2 regions of the Arthrobacter sp. PL16 genome follow, and region 2 is predicted to be linked to the other one. Evidence: riboswitches for the same ligand, from Rfam matches in the RefSeq annotation. Region 2 holds a riboswitch; the other holds the start of a gene.
What was found. Region 2 has a riboswitch for S-adenosylmethionine ahead of RCH21_RS03410 (ABC transporter substrate-binding protein). Riboswitches for the same ligand answer to the same signal wherever they lie in the genome.
Positions count from the first base shown of each region.

Region 1: linked by a shared signal. The riboswitch ahead of RCH21_RS12350 (bifunctional o-acetylhomoserine/o-acetylserine sulfhydrylase) and the one ahead of RCH21_RS03410 (ABC transporter substrate-binding protein) in region 2 are both predicted to bind S-adenosylmethionine.

Region 1 is NZ_JAXCIC010000005.1:298,414-302,497, forward strand. It holds gene RCH21_RS12335 (CPBP family intramembrane glutamic endopeptidase) at 1-604, shown strand, start outside; gene RCH21_RS12340 (DUF1540 domain-containing protein) at 747-1,034, shown strand; gene RCH21_RS12345 (VOC family protein) at 1,105-1,746, opposite strand; SAM riboswitch class IV at 1,914-2,030, shown strand; gene RCH21_RS12350 (bifunctional o-acetylhomoserine/o-acetylserine sulfhydrylase) at 2,110-3,426, shown strand; gene metX (homoserine O-acetyltransferase MetX) at 3,433-4,084, shown strand, end outside.
Region 2 is NZ_JAXCIC010000001.1:744,433-748,516, reverse strand. It holds gene RCH21_RS03420 (maleylpyruvate isomerase N-terminal domain-containing protein) at 92-748, opposite strand; gene RCH21_RS03415 (VOC family protein) at 893-1,318, shown strand; SAM riboswitch class IV at 1,528-1,656, shown strand; gene RCH21_RS03410 (ABC transporter substrate-binding protein) at 1,797-3,467, shown strand; gene RCH21_RS03405 (ABC transporter permease) at 3,468-4,084, shown strand, end outside.

The sequences.
Region 1 (4,084 bases), on a different contig from region 2:
CGTCCTCAACGAGCGGCAGTACTTCGACCTCACCTATCAGCTCCTGAACATCTTCTTCGCCCTCGTTCCGGTGGCGCTGGTCCTGTTCCTCCTCAGTGGGCACGGGGTGTCCGCCTTCCGCCGCCTCGGCTTCACCTTCGAGAAGCCGCTCCGCACCGTCGGCTTCGGCGTTGGCCTCGCCGCGATCATCGGCGTCGGGACCCTCGGCGTGTACGCGGGCGGCCGCGCCCTGGGGATCACGACGGCGCTCGTGCCCGCTGCGCTCGATGCCTACTGGTGGACCATCCCCGTGCTCATCCTGTCCGCGCTCAGGCACGCGGTGCTCGAGGAGGTGATCGTGGTGGGGTACCTGTTCATCCGCCTGCGGGAACTGGGCTGGTCGACCCCCGCCATCATCATCACCAGCGCCCTCGTGCGGGGAAGCTACCACCTGTACCAGGGCTTCGGTCCGTTCGTCGGCAACGTGCTGATGGGCCTGCTCTTCGGCTGGTTCTATACCCGCACCCGCCGGGTCATGCCGCTCGTCATCGCCCACGCGCTCATCGACATCACCGGCTTCGTCGGATTCGCGCTCATCGGACCGGCTATCGGAATTGGTGGCTGAATTATTTAGACAAGGCTTGCCTTTGTTTATTCCGCACGATAATCATGACTAAATTATCGGTCAATTGCGGTGCTACCGTGGATTTATCCGCATAAGAGCGGCGGCTCCGACCGGGGCTCCACCGGACCAGCCAGGAGGAATCATGAGCGTCGTCACCAGTGTCTCTGAGTGCAGTGTCCACAACTGCTCGTTCAACCACGACGGCTGTACCGCCGTGGCCATCACCGTCTCCGGGAGCGAAGAACACGCCTCCTGCGCCACCTTCATCGACACGTCGATCAGTGGCGGCCTGCCCAAGATGCTCGCGCACGTCGGCGCATGCCAGCGCTCCGAATGCAGCTTCAACCACGACCTCCTGTGCACCGCGCCGGCGGTCAAGGTGGGGCCGGGCGCCGAAGCGGCAGATTGCCTGACGTACACACACGCCTGAACCACCGAACAGAGGAAAGGACCGGACATCAGTCCGGTCCCTTCCTTGTTCGGTGTCCGTAGCCGGACCGTCAGATCTCGATACGGCCCTCGTCGGTCTCGAAGGTCACGGACATGATGCCCGGGGTCCCGTTGGGGGCGATCCACTGGACCTCGACCCCATCGAGCGTCTCCTCGACGTCCGTGCCGAGCCATTCGGTGACGCGCTCGGAAGAGCCGGCGATGGTCAGGCAGTCGAGCTTGACGGATGCGGGCCGGGCCTTGGACGGGTGCAGGGATTCGGTGCCCTCGTCCCAGCGCAGCAGGTACGGGACCTGGGGATCCGCGATGAGGCCCTTGATGCCGATCTGCCGCCAGGTCAGTTCCTGGCCGTCGGGAAACTTGCGGTTGCCGGGAACGGCGCTGCGGCCGAGCCGTTCTTCGAAGGGGCCGAGATCCTCGACCGCGACGCACCAGCCCATCCAGCCTCCACCGGCCTCGGAGCGGGCACGCACGGCCTGGCCGAAGGGAGCCTTGTCCGACGCCGGGTGGTTCAGGGCCTCGACGACCTCGAGGTACTGGTCGTTCGCCAACGGGAAGATCATGTTGCGGGTACCGAAGCGCGGGTGGACACCACCCTTTACGGGGTCCATTCCGAGCTTGGCAGAGATCCGATCGGCCGTCGCAGCAAGTCCGTCGGGTTCGCAGGCATAAGAGACATGGTCCAGTCGCATGCGATTATCTTGGCACTTAGTGATGCACCTCTCGACTTAGGCAACCCTTACCCCCGATCGCTCCCTCATCCGCGCGTCAACCGGACCCTCCAGCGGTGAACCTGCGGTCACTTCATCCAGTGTCATACGGGTTGCCGGATCCGCCCGGATGCGTTTTCATGAATACAGGTCATGAGTGCCAGCACACAGCCCCGGCTTGCTGGCCGGCAACCCTCCAACCGCGGTGGGGTGCCCCGGGTGAAGACCAGGCTCGGCGCTGCATCGGCGCCGTGCAAGCGCGGGCTCCTGCGGGTCCGGTGTCCTGGAGCAGCAGTTACCGGCCGGAGCATCGGACAGGCGGGGCCCCTTCGAACAGGGAGCACCATGTCCAACGATTGGTCCTTTGAGACACGCCAGATCCACGCCGGCCAGGTCCCGGACGCAACCACGGGGGCGCGAGCGCTGCCCATCTACCAGACGTCGTCGTTCGTCTTCCCGAGCGCCGAGAGTGCCGCCAACAGGTTCGCCCTGGCGGAGCTCGCACCCATCTACACGCGTATCGGCAATCCCACCCAGGAGGCGGTGGAGACCAGGATCGCGAGCCTCGAGGGTGGCGTCGGCGCCCTCCTGCTCGCTTCCGGGCAGGCCGCCGAGACCTTCGCGATCCTGAACATCGCCGAGGCGGGCGATCACATCGTCGCCAGCCCCAGCCTGTACGGCGGCACGTACAACCTCTTCAAGCACACGCTGAAGAAGTTCGGGATCGAGACCACGTTCGTGGAGGATCCGGATGACCTCGAGCAGTGGAGGGCGGCCGTGCGGCCGAACACCAAGCTCTTCTTCGGCGAGGTCGTCTCCAACCCCCGGCAGGACGTCCTGGACCTCGAGGGCATCAGTGCCGTCGCCCACGAGCACGGCCTGCCCCTGATCGTGGACAACACACTGTCCACCCCGTACCTGATCCGGCCGATCGAATGGGGCGCGGACATCGTGGTGCACTCCGCCACGAAGTACCTCGGCGGGCACGGCACCGCGATCGCCGGTGTGATCGTCGATTCGGGCAACTTCGACTTCGCGCAGTACCCCGAGCGCTTCCCCGGCCTGAACACGCCGGACGAGAGCTACCACGGGCTCGTCTATGCGCGCGACCTGGGCGTCGGCAGCCCTCTGGGTGCCAACCTCGCCTACATCCTCAAGGCACGCGTGCAGCTGCTGCGCGACCTCGGCGCCTCGGTGTCCCCGTTCAACGCCTTCCTGATCGCGCAGGGACTGGAGACGCTCAGCCTCCGGGTGGAGCGTCACGTGCAGAACGCCCAGGCCGTGGCCGAATGGCTCGAAGGGCACGACGACGTCGAACGCGTCTCCTACGCCGGACTCGCCTCGAGCCCCTGGTACGAGCGGGGGCGCAAGTACGGCCCGAACGGCACGGGCGCGATCGTCAGCTTCGACATCGTCGGTGGAGTAGAGGCGGGCAAGCGGTTCGTGGACGGCCTCGAACTGCACTCCCACGTGGCGAACGTGGGCGATGTCCGCTCGCTCGTCATCCATCCGGCCTCGACGACCCACAGTCAGCTCGGCGCCGAGGCGCAGTTCACGGCCGGTGTGCGTCCGGGCCTCGTCCGGCTGTCGGTGGGACTCGAGAACATCACCGACATCCTCGCCGACCTGGACGCGGGCTTCCGCGCCGCCAAGGGAGCCTAACCTTTCGTGACCACCTACCCTCCTGCTCCGCTGTACCCGGGGAACGACGCCGGCCCCTCGGGGGACGGGCTCCTGCGCGTCGCCCCCATCGGTCCGCTGTTCCTCGAGACCGGGGGTGAGCTGCCGGACGTGCAGCTCGCCTTCGAGACGTGGGGCGAGCTGGACCGGGATGCCTCGAACGCCGTGCTGGTGCAGCATGCCCTCACCGGCAGTTCGCACGTCGCGCGGGGGGCATCGGAGGAGGAGGGCTGGTGGGACTCGCTGGTCGGTCCAGGACGGACCGTGGACACGGACCGCTTCTTCGTGGTGTCCATCAATATGGTGGGAGGCTGCTACGGCTCGACGGGGCCGGCCAGCCTCGCCCCCGACGGCGCTCCCTGGGGATCACGTTTCCCCTTCGTCACCATCCGCGACTCCGTCCGCGCCGAGGCCCTGCTCGCCGACCTGCTCGGTATCGAGCGCTGGCACTCGGTGCTCGGTGGATCGATGGGCGGCGCACGCGCGCTCGAATGGGCCCTGATGTATCCGGACCGCGTGGAGCGGTGCGCCGTCATCGCCTGCACTGCCGCCTCGTCGGCCGAACAGATAGCGTTCGCCCAGGCGCAGCTTCAGGCCATCCGGCTCGATCCCGCCTATCGCGGCGGCGACTACTACGACG
Region 2 (4,084 bases):
ATTCCAGACTTGGGCCTCCACCTCCCAGGTGCAACTGACTGCGCAGATGTGATCGAATCTGAATCATCGCCGGACGATGACTGGATGAACGTCAGAAGGCGCGGACAGCTTCCGGGTGGCGTTCCCTTCGCACGAGACCGTGAATCACGGCCAGCGCTCCATGCCGGCGCATGGCGACTTGGATCAGGACGACCGCAGCCTCTTCGCAGGCGTCCTGCGCAAGATCCTGCCTGTTCTCCTCGCCAACGCTCACGGCAAGATCGTCGAGGTGCACCACCAGTTCCACCAGTCGTGTCCTCAGATACTCCTCGACCGTGAGCACAACACCCTGCAGGACTTCGACCCGACGATCCATGGTCGATCCATCGAGGTGTTCCTGGAGTCGTCGTCGCGCACGCCCGACGTCCTGTGCAAGAGCCGCAGCCCCCACGGCGGAGGCATCATGTGAGCGGGCACGAACCCCGCGATGGAAATCGCTGTCGACCGGATCATGGTCACCCAGCACTGCGATGAGGTATCCCGCCGCGTCGGTTGCCTCGACAGTTCCAGACGGCGCCGGGGCATCGACGTACTGCTCAACCGTGAGGACAGCCCTCGCCAGGTGTCCGGCCAAGCCCGCAACGGTGTACCCCTCGAGAGCACTCTGATCTTCCCAATGCTCCGCCACAGCTGTGCTGTCGAGTACGGATTCGACTCGTTCGGCCGCCTCCAGGAACGCAGACAGTATCGCGCTGGATACACTCCTCATGAAACCTCCGATCCGGCTACGCGAGCAATTCGATCCCATCACTCCGCAGGAACCCATGTGCCTTCCGTGGGTTACTGTCCCCCTGTTGAGCGAGCGTGGCAAGACGCTTCGAATCGTTCAGCGGCACGCGGCTATGCTCTCGCCATGGACCAGCAGCTGCACTTCATCACCGTTGCCACGCGTGACCTCGACGCGGCGCGGTCGTTCTACCGCAAGCTGGGTTGGTCGCCGGTCCTTGACGTACCGGACGAGATCATCTTCTACCAGGTAGCACCTGGACTGCTGCTGGGGCTGTTCCTCGCCGAGAAGTTCGCCGAGGACGTGGGACGTGATGAAGCGCCCGATCCAGCGGGAGTGACGCTGTCCCACAACGTCGGCAGCCCTGGCGACGTACAGAAGGTGGTCGCGGCGATGGCCGATGCCGGCGCAACGGTGCTGAAGGAGCCTCGAAAGGGTGCCTTCGGAGGTATCTTCCACGCCCTCGTGCGCGACCCCAACGACGTCGTCTGGGAGATCGCCCACAACCCCTGCTGGCGCATCGACGACAACGGGGCCGTCGTTCTCGGTTGACGCTCGGCATACGTGCGAGGGAGCAGCCGGAGAAGAGGTCACCTCACGGCGAACGACTTTCCGGAACGGGACCTGAAGTGACTCCCCCGCCAGAATTCCCGCAGGTTATTCATCTGGTCGCCCCTGTTCGTTCCGACGTATATCTCAATAATCGTCATATTTCTTTTTATTGACCGGACAACTCCCTGTTCTGCCTATAGTTGGTCCAGCTTCAAGAGATGCGGTCGCAAAGCTCCGACTGGACCGCACACCAACCCCATGTTCCTGGGTGGTTCGGATGACGAAGCGGCCTCCGCCATGGCACGCAAGTGCCGGTCCGGTGCGGGCAAGAGCACGTCGAAAGGCAGACACCGTGAGCTGTACCGCCCACCGCACCATCCCTTAGCAGTCCTACGCGCCATGCGCCCACCCTGCTGATTCTTTTCCACTTCTCCGTATTCCGCCCTGCGCGGCGCCGGACCGCTGTAAGGAATTCCCCTTGAATGAATCCGTAATTCCCCCTGCCCGGAATTCCAGGCAATTCCGGTATTTCCGGAATCTCACCGCGGTATCCGCGGTTGCCCTGGCCGCGCTCCTCAGTTCATGTGCGGGGCCGGCGAGCTCCACCTCCGAAGCAACCGGTGAACCCGTGAGCGGCGGCATCCTGGACGTATCGATCTCGGCGGAACCGGGCTGCCTCGACGGCCACGGCATCTCGGCTACCCAGCAGCAGTTCCTGGGGCGCCTGGTCTACGACAACGTGGTGACGCTGGACGAGAACGGGGACATCGCGCCGTACCTCGCGGAATCCTGGGACATCTCGGAAGACGGCAAGACCTACACCTTCCACCTCAAGCAGGGCGTGACCTTCAGCGACGGATCTCCCTGGAATGCCGAGGTCCTGGGTCAGAACCTCGAGCACATGCGGGATCCGGCGACGAAATCGCCGCTCGCCGCCGCATACATAGCCCCCTACGTGGACGGCAAGGTCATCGACGAATTCACCTTCGAGGCCTACCTCGACTACCCGTACACCCCCTTCCTCTACGCCCTCGCGCAGTCGTGGCTCGGCATGAACTCGGGCAAGGCCATCGCGGAGTCTCCCGAGACGCTGTGCCAGAAGCCGATCGGGACGGGCCCGTTCACCGTCGCGGACTACCAGCCGGGCCAGAGCATCAGCTACTCGAAGCGTGAAGGGTACGACTGGGCGCCGGAGTGGCTCGAGGGCGACGGCGAGGCGTACCTCGACGGCGTCGAGGTCACACTCGTCAGCGAGCCGGTCATCCGGCACCAGTCCCTGGTGTCAGGGCAGTACGACCTCACGGAGAACCTCGCGCCGCAGAACGCCGCAGCGGTGCAGGCCGACCCGGACTTCACCTATGAGAACCTCCCACGGACCGGCAGCCCCTACGTCCTGAGCTTCAACCTCAACCGCGCCCCCTTCGACGACCTGGCGGTCCGGCAGGCGTTCGCAGCCGCCGTCGACACCGAGGCCGTCACCGAAAGCCTCGGCTTCGGAACCTATACGCCGATCGACAGTTTCCTCTCCAGGGAGAGCAAATACTACGACCCGACCGTCGAGGGCGTGCTGACCCACGATCCGGAGCGGGCGAACAAGCTCCTCGACGACGCCGGCTGGTCGGCCAGGGACGACGAGGGCTTCCGCACCAAGGACGGCAAGCGACTCACCATCGAAGTGCCGACGGTCGAGAGTTCGACGCCGAGTCCCCTGCTGGTCCAACTCCAGGGCGAGGCCCGGAAGGTCGGCTTCGATCTCCAGATCATCCAACTCCCCCAGGCGCAACTCACCGAGCTGCGGTATGCCGGTGACTTCGACGCGCTCGCCGGCGTCTGGCACACCAACACCACCGACGTCCTGTTCATCAGGTACCACTCCTCGGAGATCACCGGTGAGCGGATCGGCCAGAACTCGTCCTACGTCAACGACCCGGCCCTGGACGACCTGCTGCTGACAGCCCGCGAGTCCGACGACGGGCCCGAGGCGGAAGAGGCGTACTCGAAGGCCCAGCACCGGCTGCTCGAGATCGTGCCCGGCCTGCCGCTCTACGAAAACCCGAGCCAGTTCGCCTACGCGAACACCGTGCAGGACGTCGACGTCGACACGTCCCACCCGGTGCCCGTCCTGACCTACGCGTGGAAGGCGGAGTAGGTGGCCGTCCTCCGACGCATCCTCACGCGCCTGCTGGTCGGTCTCGGCGTCCTCTGGGGCGCGGCCTCGCTGACCTTCCTCGCGGTCTACCTGATCCCAGGGGACACGGCCCTCCTGATCCTCGGCGGACCCGACGCGAGGCCTACCGCCGAGACCCTGGCGCAGGTCCGAGCCGACTACCTCCTCGACCAGCCGTTCATCGTGCAGTACGGCAGCTATCTCGGGAACCTGCTGCAAGGGGACCTCGGACAGTCGTACCGCCTACGCCTGCCCGTGACGGAAGCCATCGGTCAGCAGATCGGCGCCACGGCGGCGCTCTCGGCCGCCGCCGTCGCACTCGCCCTGCCCCTGACCTTCGCGGTGGCGATCCTCTCAGCACAGCGGGCCTCCTGGATCAGGTCCATCGTCTCCGGGATCGAGGTGGTCTTCGCCGCTACGCCGACCTTCATCATCGGCTTCGCACTGCTGATCGTGTTCTCCTTCACGCTGCACTGGTTCCCCATCGGCGGCAACCAGGGGCCGGTGGCACTCGTCCTGCCTGCTCTCACCCTTGCCCTGGCCATCTTCGGAACGCTTTCCCAGGTCCTGCGGAACGAGCTCGAGGACGTCCTCGAGCA